2 regions of the Paraburkholderia atlantica genome follow, and region 1 is predicted to be linked to the other one. Evidence: predicted binding sites of a transcription regulator. Region 1 holds the regulator's gene; the other holds the start of a gene.
The links. Region 1 encodes LexA, which represses DNA repair genes until DNA is damaged. Its sites were predicted from a motif close to ACTGTATNNNNATACAGT; they were not measured.
Positions count from the first base shown of each region.

Region 2: a site for LexA is predicted at 2,469-2,486, ahead of BC1002_RS34970 (CppA family protein). Genes of this name have one in related genera too.

Region 1 is NC_014117.1:1,491,550-1,497,141, forward strand. It holds gene BC1002_RS06635 (universal stress protein) at 24-491, shown strand; gene BC1002_RS06640 (DUF2939 domain-containing protein) at 563-1,171, opposite strand; gene BC1002_RS06645 (hypothetical protein) at 1,291-1,635, opposite strand; gene lexA (transcriptional repressor LexA) at 1,770-2,420, opposite strand; gene BC1002_RS06655 (sulfate ABC transporter substrate-binding protein) at 2,732-3,778, shown strand; gene cysT (sulfate ABC transporter permease subunit CysT) at 3,940-4,836, shown strand; gene cysW (sulfate ABC transporter permease subunit CysW) at 4,833-5,592, shown strand, end outside.
Region 2 is NC_014120.1:384,100-389,691, reverse strand. It holds gene BC1002_RS34975 (hypothetical protein) at 970-1,158, opposite strand; gene BC1002_RS37375 (hypothetical protein) at 1,472-1,666, shown strand; gene BC1002_RS34970 (CppA family protein) at 2,521-2,814, shown strand; gene BC1002_RS34965 (hypothetical protein) at 3,154-3,816, opposite strand; partial or broken gene BC1002_RS38230 (sigma-70 family RNA polymerase sigma factor) at 3,985-4,409, shown strand; partial or broken gene BC1002_RS34955 (hypothetical protein) at 4,566-5,592, opposite strand, start outside.

The DNA of each region.
Region 1 (5,592 bases):
TCCGCGCGAATGGGAGAAGACAGATGGCGAGCTACCAGAAAATCCTGTTGTGCTACGACGGCTCGCGCGAAGGCCGCAAAGCCCTGCGTTGCGGCGCTGATCTGGCGTTGGACCTGAAGGCGGAAACGCATCTGCTGTCGGTCGTCGACATGCGTTCCAGCATCGCGCAAAGCGCGGGCTTATTGACCGATGTGGCGTGCGGAAGCTTCGAAAAAACGGCCCGCGAGATTCTGCAGGAGGGCGTGAACTGGCTGACCGAGCGAGGCGTGAACGCACAGGGGCATTTCGCGTTCGGTCATCCGATCGACGAGATCGCCAATCTTGCCAACGAGTTGCACGTCGACCTCGTGGTGGTGGGTCATCGCTGCCGGACTGGTTTGTCGCGGTGGTGGATGGGGGCGGGCAATACGCCGCTGCTCGACCGCGTGTCGTGCAGCATTCTGGTGGCGTGCTCGTCGGCGCAGGAGCAGCAGCAGGCGGCTGCGGCGTAATCCGCACAACCCTGTCACGCGGCTGGCCGCAATGGCCAGCCCGCGCATCCCTTCAGTTCACGGCTTGAACCTCACTCGTTCAGATTGATCGCCGCGAGCTTCCACGTGACCAGACCTTCGCGACGAAAGATCGCCGAATAGTTCGCGTTGCCTTCGCCGCGTCGGTACGTGACAACGAACTCGTTGAGACTACGATAGCCGGCCGTGCTTTGACGCCCGGGGGGCGGCGCGCTTGCCTGAGTGGCGGTGTCGCCCGCGGCTGGTGCTTCGCCGCCCGCGGCTGGCGGCGCGGACGGTTGTTCGCCCGGTGTGCCACGCGGCGGCATGCCGTTCAGCAGTGCCGCGACGCCGTCGGGTGTCGCATAGGCATCGACGAGCGGGCCGATCAGCGTCACGCCGATCACCGCGCCGATCGTAGCCATCTTGTTGCCGGCATCCGCCTCGAGTCGGCGTGTCAGCATGGCGCCCACCTGCTGCTTCAGGCTATCGCGTAGCGCGGGGAAATCGACGTACTGATTGACGGTTTGCACGTCGCGCGCGTCTGCCGCGCGTTTGAGATTGTTCACCGCGAGATACGGTGACGCATAAATAAACCCCAGCGCGGCAATCACGATCACCACGATCAGCGTGATCAGCAGCGGCCGGGCGGCGCTGCCCTGTGTGCGTTTCGGAATTGTCATCGAATGGGACTCCACGTCAGTGATGATCTAACGTCGACCACGGCGAGGTCGAAACGATCCCATCCCACGCGAATCTCTGAACATCCGAAGTGCTTATTGCATGCGTGCTCAGGAATCGCTCAGGCTTCGAACACCGCGCCGTGCACGTTGGCTTCGTCGGCTATGCAACGATCGATCATACGGCATACGGCGTCGACCGTGCCGACCATGATCAGTCGCGACGGACCATGATAGACCCGCACCGGAGCGCGGCGCGCGGGCTCCGCGATATTCAGCGCCGAATTCAGCGATACGCGCGCAAACGCCGGCAACGACGACGGCAGACCGGAGGCTTCGGCAGGCTCGTCGAACAGCGACGGCGTGCGCGCCGAGGACGCCTCGATCGGCGCGCAAGGCGTGAGCTTGCGCAGATGGCGCAGACGGCCGAACTGGCGAAAAGGCAGCAGGCGGGCAAGGCGTTCCATGAGTCTCTCCAGACGATGCGGCTTAAATGCTCGGCGTAATGCGGGCGTAAATGCGTGCGGGCGAAAATGCGTGCGGGCGTAAATGCGACTTGAGTCGAACAAACCGGCGCGAGCGTTCCGGCGACAGCAAAAAATCAGAACTCGCTGGGGCGAATCAGTCCGACCGCGATCCCTTCGAGCGCGAAATCCGCGCTGCCGGTTTCCACGAAGATGTTGTCGTAGTCGGGGTTTTCGGCGATCAGCTCAATGCCGTTCGGCCGGCGCTTCAGACGCTTGACCGTCACGTCGTCGCCAAGCCGCGCAATGATGATCTGGCCGTCTTTCGCCTCGCTGCGCTTTTGCACCGCGAGCAGGTCGCCGTCGAGAATGCCCGCGTCGCGCATCGATAAGCCGCGCACCTTCAGCAGGTAGTCGGGCTTGCTCGAGAACAGCGCCGGGTCGCACGCGTAGTGCTGCGAGATATGTTCCTGCGCGAGGATCGGGCTACCCGCCGCAACCCGGCCGATCAGCGGCAGTGACAACTGCATCAGGCCCGCATGCGGCAGCGTGAACTGGTGCGGCGCATCCTCCTGTCCGGACAGCAGCCGGATGCCGCGCGACGCGCCGGCCGCCAGTTCGATCACGCCCTTGCGGGCCAGCGCGCGCAGATGCTCTTCCGCGGAATTGGCCGAGCTGAAACCGAGCTCGGCGGCAATTTCCGCGCGAGTGGGCGGAAAGCCGGTGCGTTCGATCGCCCGGCGGATCAGATCGAAAACCTGCTGCTGTCGTGCGGTGAGTTTTGTCATGGCCACTGTATGTATGAACAGGTGACTGTATTTTTATACAGTATTCGGCGCATTTCAAGCTTTACTTTAAGTTCGACGCAAGGGGCGCGCTGGGGCGTCGTTTATCGACGACATGACGGCGATTTCGGCGTCTGAACAGCCGGCGCGTCTGCCGTTACCACTTTTGGGCATTAAAAAATGAAGAAACATTATTTTTAATGATGAAAGGCCTTCGATAGACTGGCTCCCGGGTTGGCGCTCATGTGCACGTGACCGCGACGCAAAACGACACCAGACGCTCAACAGCGGACATCACGCGGAGAAAAACTGAAATGAACCATCGGCATACGGGGCTTGCGGCTCGAACCAGAAAACTGATCACGGCGCTAGCCGTCGGCGCGGCGGGTACGCTCGGCATGTTGGGCGCTAGCGGTGTCGCGCACGCCGACACCACGATTCTGAACGTGTCCTACGATCCGACGCGCGAGCTGTATCAGGACATCAATCAGGCATTCGGCAAGGAATGGAAGGCCAAGACCGGCGAAGCCGTCACCTTCAAGCAGTCGCACGGCGGCTCGGGCGCGCAGGCTCGCTCGGTGGTCGACGGTCTGCAGGCCGACGTCGTGACGCTCGCGCTCGCATATGACATCGACGCCATCGCGAACAAGGGGCTCGTCGACAAGAACTGGCAGAAGCGTCTGCCGGACAACGCCTCGCCGTACACGTCGACGATCGTGTTCCTCGTGCGCAAGGGCAACCCGAAGCACATCAAGGATTGGGACGATCTGGTGAAGCCGGGCGTGTCGATCGTGACGCCGAATCCGAAGACCTCCGGCGGCGCGCGCTGGAACTACCTGGCCGCGTGGGCGTACGCCGCTCATCAGCCGGGCGGCAACGATCAGAAGGCCAAGGAGTTCGTCGGCAAGCTGTACAAGAACGCCGGCGTGCTCGATTCGGGCGCGCGCGGCGCGACCACCAGCTTCGTGCAGCGCGATATCGGCGACGTGCTGATCGCGTGGGAAAACGAGGCATTCCTGTCGGTGAAGGAGTTCGGTCCGGATAAGTTCGAGATCGTGGTGCCGTCGGTGAGCATCCTGGCCGAGCCGCCGGTCGCGGTGGTCGACAAGGTCGTCGACAAACACGGCACGCGCAAGCTGGCCGACGCGTATCTGAACTTCCTGTATAGCGAGGAAGGCCAGGAGATCGCCGCGCGCAATTTCTATCGCCCGCGTTCGAACAAGGTGCCGGCCGATCTGACCGCGAAGTTTCCGAAGCTGAAGCTCTACACGATCGACGATTCGTTCGGCGGCTGGACCAACGCGCAGAAGACCCATTTCGCGGACGGCGGCGTGTTCGATTCGATTTATCAGCCGCAGTAAGAACCACCGCCTGAATCACGGGCAGAGGCAAAGAGGGCGCGCCCAATGGGCGCGCTTTCGGCTAACCGGGCTCCGGTGGCCAGCAGGGCGGCAATACCGCAGTACCGCAACACAGCAAAACGAATCACCGCGCGAGCATCAACCATGAACGAGTATCCAGCATGACCACGTTGACTTTCCGCAAGCCGAGCGCATTGCCCGGCTTTGGCCTGACACTCGGCATCACGGTGGCTTATTTGAGCCTCGTGGTGCTGATTCCATTGGCGGCGACCTTTCTGAAAACCGCGACGCTCGACTGGGACCAGTTCGTGCGCGCGGTCACGTCGCCGCGCGTACTCGCGTCCTATCGGCTGACGTTCTTCTCGGCGCTCGGCGGCGCGCTGATCAACGCGGTGTTCGGCTTTCTCGTCGCGTGGGTGCTGGTGCGCTACACGTTTCCGTTCAAGCGCATCGTCGATGCGGTCGTCGATCTGCCGTTCGCGCTGCCTACCTCGGTCGCGGGCATCTCGCTCGCCGCCGTGTATGCGGGCAACGGCTGGATCGGCCAGTTCCTCGTGCCGCTCGGCATCAAGATCGCGTTCACGCCGGCCGGCGTGCTGGTCGCGCTGACCTTCATCGGCCTGCCGTTCGTCGTGCGCACGGTGCAGCCGGTGCTCGAGGAATTCGAGCGCGAGCAGGAGGAGGCGGCGGCGTGCCTCGGCGCGTCGCGCTGGCTGACGTTTCGCCGCGTCGTGCTGCCGGCCGTGTTCCCGGCGCTGCTGACCGGCTTTGCGCTTGCGTTCGCGCGCGCGCTCGGCGAATACGGCTCGGTGATCTTCATCGCGGGGAACGTGCCGATGAAGTCGGAGATCACGTCGCTCCTGATCATCACGAAGCTCGAACAATACGACTACGCGGGCGCGACGGCGCTCGCGGTCGTGATGCTGGTCGTGTCGTTCCTGATGCTGCTGCTGATCAACACGCTGCAGTGGTGGCTGCAGCGGCGCACGAGCCGCGGCAATGCCGGGCCGGCGCCAGCGGCCACGAGCGTCGCGGCAATCGGTGGAGGTGTGCAATGAGCCGCGTTCCGACCAACCCGGCGAGCGTCGCGCGTCGCCCCGATCCGGTCAGTGAGTCGCCCGCCGTGCGCTGGCTGCTGATTGGCGTCGCACTGCTGTTTCTCACGCTGTTCCTCGTCGTGCCGCTCGCCGCGGTGTTCTATCAGGCACTGAACAAGGGGCTGCGTTTTTACTTCGAAGCGCTCGCCGATCCGGATGCGCTGTCGGCGATCAAGCTGACGCTGCTCACCGCGGCGATCGCGGTGCCGCTGAACCTGGTGTTCGGCCTCGCGGCGTCGTGGTGTATCGCGAAGTTCGAGTTCCGCGGCAAGGCACTGCTGACTACGCTGATCGATCTGCCGTTTTCGGTGTCGCCGGTGATCTCCGGTCTGATCTACGTGCTGATGTTCGGCGCGCAGGGCTGGTTCGGCCCGTGGCTCGAAGATCACAACGTGCAGATCATTTTCGCGGTGCCGGGTATCGTGCTCGCGACGATCTTCGTCACGTTCCCGTTCGTCGCGCGCGAACTGATTCCGCTGATGCAGGCTCAGGGCAACGACGAGGAAGAAGCCGCGCACGTGCTCGGCGCATCGGGCTGGCAGACGTTCCGTCGTGTGACGCTGCCGAACGTCAAGTGGGGCCTGCTGTACGGCGTGATTCTGTGTAATGCGCGCGCGATGGGCGAGTTCGGCGCGGTGTCGGTGGTGTCCGGCCATATTCGCGGGCAGACGGACACGATGCCGCTGCACGTCGAAATCCTCTACAACGAGTACAACT
Region 2 (5,592 bases), on a different replicon from region 1:
CGAGCCACAACAACTCCTTTTGATGTCTCTCGCGATGTATGAACTCCACATTCCACCGGCTATCCCATATATGAAGACCTGGAACGTCGTGCGAAACCCGTTTCTCGCTATTCCGCCTGACAGTCGAACCTTGGATATGGTCCTTTCAGAGTCGTCATCGCCTGCTTCGCCTCGTTGAGGGTCCGATTCTTGCTTTTCGCGACCGGGCCGGTGGCGCGACATATCGAAGAGCATACATCGCGTTCTGGAAGGGAGGAACATCACAATGTGATCCCAACACCCTGTCACCGGAACTCACATTTGGCCGGCGCTTGCGGGAACGCATCATTGTGTCGTCCCGGAGATCGCCTTTGCGGGCACGCCGATCGAAATCGTCAACTGCGTGACGCCGACGCCGGAAGGCAGCGGGTTGCTCGCGCAGTGCAACCTCGAGGTGACCATCCCGGACAGTCGAGGCCCCGCTTCCGCGCACGGGGTTCCACAAACTGTCGCGATCAAGCTAGGTGCGCCGCCTCCGCTGGGCGTCGCGACTCGCATACGACTCGAAATGGTCCTTACTAACCGCGCCGTAAGCCGGCGCTGTGGTCGCCGGGGGTCGAACGACTGCAACTGGTTGAGAGTACGCATCCGCTGGAAGTGAACGTGACATTCGCGGTTATAGGGGATCCGCCTGGCAGCAAGGGGAAGGCGGATTCAACCGGTCGATGCAATAGTTCGATGGAATCGTTCAGCCGGGGTTTCGTGGTCCAGCGTTTTCCTCGATTGACGGCACGGAATGACCGCTCCGCATCGGGCTCCCGCCCTTGGAAGTTCGGCGGCTCGACCGTCTCCAACGGGTCGATCAGCGACGCTCGCGGCGCACGCCCCAAGCGCCTGGGAGTACGAAAGAACCCCTTTATTGACGGCACCCCAATTCACATGACGGTCGCGTCGCAGTCAGATAAATCATAAGGGCTGACTCCCGTGTAGTCAGCTGGCACCGACCAGCGTCTTCAGTCGCTGAGCAAGGGCAAGGGAAGTGCCAATCGGTACCACCGTCATGCCCTCCTCGATAGCTGCGTTCACCTTGTGAAATCCTTCGATCCAGTGCAGCCCGCGACTCCTCGGAGCAACCAGTGGTACCTCGAACAGGCCTTTTTTGAGCATGCCCTTGTGCATGGCGACCTTCGCGGCGCTGTAGTAATAACATCGTTCGATTCCATCACGGCTTTTACCTTCTTGGCATCAGCGAGAACGATTGCCTGAGCTTCGCCGTCGCGGAACTCGCGGGCGGCGAACCCAATTCACAGAGCGTCGACAGACGCTGTTGTCAACCAAAAAAAGCCCTGCCTCACCAGGCGGGCTTAATCCAGTTCTTGGGGAAGCTGGAGGAGACGAGCTAAGTATAAAAGCCTAATCTCTATTCATGCAGCGTCCGTGAGGCCACCCCTTGGACTGGATATTGCATGCTAGTTTTCTGGAGGGAAAGATCATGATTAGACTATTCGGCGTATTGGCTCTAGGGGCTGGTCTCGCCGGCTGCGTCGTCGCTCCGCCGTACGGTTACGGTGATCCCGCGTACGGATATGGCCCCGGCTATTACCCGCCGAGCACTAGTATTGGAATCGGCGTCGGCGGCGGCAGCTTTGGTGGTGGTGTGGGCGTCGGTGTCGGCCTCGGCTTCTGAACTCGCCGACAGCCTTGGCCGTGATCGCCTGTGACCGGTTCCGGTCGCAGCCCCGACAGTTGCGGCGCAGTCCAGCGGCGCCCCGACAGCAGCATCACGACAAGCGTCTTACGGGATCACGCCCGCCGAGGCTTCCTACACCCCACGGCGCAATGACCCGGTGACGCGATCAGCGGGCATCGATCGCCAAGCCGCGCCCACCCCGGAACCGACTCGATCCGCCAATGTGGATTACCCCGTAGCCATCGTTTCGCCGCGACGCCCGCGGTCGCATTAGCGAGGCTGCGGCGCGCGCGACGATCTTCCCGCACGTCGGTGGGTCACGCTCCCCTACCCGGCCACGGTGCCGGTGATCAAGCCCACGCCGGTGTCTGAGACTGTCGCAGCTGGTTATCAACTGTTCATCGACCGCGTCAACGCCCGTCGCGGCTTCTGGAGCGAAGCCGGGAAACCGGCCAGTGCGGCCGGCCGATACCGTCACGCGCTGTCAGTTGCGGACCGGACGTGGCGCCACCACGGGTTGGACTAGACGGCGCTCGCAATCGGACGGAATCTGTTCATCCACGGGCAGCGCCGGGCGGTAGTAACAAAATTGGTTGAAAAGTAGTAACAGAATTAGTTGTGTGAGCGATCTTGATGTCCCGACGGTGACGTGTCCGCAAATGAAGGCCCGGATAGCCCCAACTATCGACCCCTTCATCTATTGCGCGGAGAGCCAAAGAGCCGGCGCGATGAGCGTTGACCAGTAGCAATCGAATGCGCTGTCGGCGCCGTTTTCGCCTTTCTTGAAAATCCTCCTTAACCTGTATATATATACAGTATGTGCGCATATACAGCCATCCTTCGGAGGCGTCATGGAACACCTAGTGCGGGTACAGAATGAACGGGACCGCCGCACGCTCGCGTGGCTGCGCGGGCACGTCGGTGATGCGGCGATCGTGGCGGCGGTGAGCCGTTACAACGGTCCCGCCAAACCGTACCTGTCGACCCTGTGTCGGCTGCTGGGCGTGACGGCGCCGCCCTTCGGGGCAACGCGCCGGAGCGCACCGAGCGCAGCAGCCGAACGGTCACTGACCGCGATCCGGCAGATCCTCGCGTCGGCGAACGCGCGGCGTGCGCCGGTGGACGCGCCGCCGCGCCGCCCGTAAAACCGCCGTTGCACGCCGACCGGCCTCGCGAGAACAGCTGGATCGCGGTGAATGGCCTGAATCAAGCCGGGCAGTTTCTACCTAGAAATTCCCAGCATCCGGGGAACCGCGCGACGCAATCAGGTAGCGAAATGAGCGCGATGGGGCGCTATTACGAGGCCGCAAGTGGGCGACAAGCCGCGGAACCCGCGCGGACGCAGTTCTCGCGCAGGCGGCGTTGCTTCATTGCCCGGTGGTCTGCGGGATAAGTCGGCGATGAACCCTGATATCAGCTCGGACGCATACCGCACCGCGTTCGATGGCCCACCTAGGAACTCGCAAATGAACAGACGCGCCGACCTAAACGAGAGCGCCGCGATCGCAAGTAGGACTCACGGACGCGTTCCACGACGTCGGCTGTTCGGGCATCGTTTTCCGACGGCTTTCCCGCGCGGCGACGAATTCGTCCAACTCCCGCTCGAGATCAGCCTCTGCGGCACCTGGATGCCACGGTGCAGCACCATGCTTCCTTCGGGTCAGGCGCGACAATTCGAGCGCGCATTTCGCCAGCTTCGCGCACTGGAATGCAAGTTCGTCGCAGACATCCGGAACCGGTGCGAATTCCCATGTCGTGGTCACATGTTCACTCGCGTAGTGGACGGTCGCCGGGAAGTCGCGCAGCACGGACGTTATCTTGTGATCCAGCAATGTCCATTCGACCGTGGGATAAGTGAAGTCGGGCACCTGCACGCCATGCACTGGCTGACCGCTGTTTGTGCGAATCGTGTCCTTCGATGCCCAGTCCGCCCGATGCATCATCGCGCGGCAGGTTCGCACGTATTTCTCCAGCGAGAGCGCCACTTCCAGTGCAGCGTTCCGCCGTTCGCGACGATGGTCACGGCGGTCCCTGCATGAATTCCAGCCGATCGCCACGATCGAGCTGATGACGCCCGAAGGTAGGGCGACCCTCAGCGCGCCCTGCCAGTCGAACTGCCGTACCACGTCAAACCATACCAGTGTCATGTCCCTCTCTCCGACGCCACGTGCCGCATTCCTGGTTCACGCCCGTTTTGCAAGGGATTGTACGGGCGGCGCGAGCGACAGAGGTTGTGAAAAAGCCGCACTGGTGCGCGACGAGCCGCATCCCGAAAAGGCTCACCTCAACCGGCTCCGGCGGCCATGTCGAATGACAAGACCGACGTGGAAGCTCATCCTGCCGCGTTGGCGCAGCGCATGGATTTGCCGGAAGAGAAGGTTCGCAACATGCTGAAGGTCGCGAGGCAACCCGTGTCACTCGAGACGCCAGTGGGCGAGGATGCCGACGCGACGCTTGGCGACATGATCGAAGGTCCGATGGGGACATCGCCCGCGGATGCGGCCGTGCAGGCGAACCTGCGCGACGCAATCAACGAGGCGCTCGATGCATTGTCGCCGCGTGAAGCGAACGTGTTGCGCGTGCGTTTCGGATCGATACCGCGTCTGACTATACGCTCGAGGAACTGGGCAAACAGTTCGATCTGACGCGCGAACGGATCCGGCAGATCGAGAGCAAGGCGATGCGAAAACTGACGCATCGGAATGGCGCCGCCAGGCTACGGCCATTTCTCAAGAATTAAGGCGCTGACTCGTGCATTGGCTGCTTGTGCCGGTCCGAAGGGCGGCATGGGCAGTCAATTGTCGACCGGATAGTTGCGGTCCGATACACACCGGGCCGGGGTGGCCCGATGCCCGTCGTGCTCCATGGGACCTGGTCATCGCCCGCTATCGCATACTTACAACTGGACTGCCTGCTGAAGCAGTTCCAGGGCCTTCAATTCGTCCAGTCGACCGGTGCGTGCTTTACCTGCCAGCGTCTTGATCAATGCTTCTGCGATTGGCGCTATACCTTGGAGATTGTCCAGGCTGGTGACCGAAGTAGGGGGCGGCGCGAGGTCCTGCTGGGAAAGTGCAGCAGGCGCAAGCGGCTCAGGGGTTGCCGATGTGACTGTCGGCACTTTGCCATCACGTCCTTCAGAAGGGCGATCGGAGGCCCCGGCAAGCACCCCGCTTTAGTGGTCCTGCTGGCCGGCGACAATCGCCTCTTTCTCTTCCGCGACAACCCCTGAAGCAGGCGAAGCGCTTTCCGGCCCGGCCAGGACGCCCGTCCGCGTGCGCCGCGTGTGCGCCTTTGCAGTGACGGGTTTCTCTGGCGTTCCATCGTTCGTCGCGGCCTCGAACGGCTCGTGCTGTTCAACGGATCCCCGACCGCGCGGGGCGGGGGTCAGCAAACGCGACACCGACTCGGGAATCTCGGCTTCCGAGCGCGGCGTGTCCAGCCAGCCAGTTGGCAAACCAAGCCGTTCCGTAAAACGGTTCGCTTCGACATCGTCCATGCGTTTCTTGCCATAGAGCCGATGGGCCATGTTGGACCCGGTCATCTCCAATACCACCGCGAGTCTTGCCTTGGATCCGTTACGACCCGTGAGTACGTGCAGGTTCTGCCGTCGAATGTTTTCGACTGTGGCGCTGTCGTCTAACGCCAGCGGTTGCTGCCGGGTCGCTTCAGAAGAGGCTCCGGATTTCGAAGATGAAACTTTTCCTCTCGTATGCGCGTCAGCCTGTCTGGCCATCTGGCTTCGACTCTTTTTGACTGCCCCTGGCGTCCCGCCCGTTGTTTTCTTTGCCATTTCCGTTTCCTCGGACAGGTTATTTTCAAGAACTGGTTGCTGGCCGCCGTTCCGGGCGGAAGCCGGCATGGGCGTTTCAGACTCAACCTCGGGCTCGTCGTCTGTCTTTACAAAGTCGAGCGGCGACTTCAGG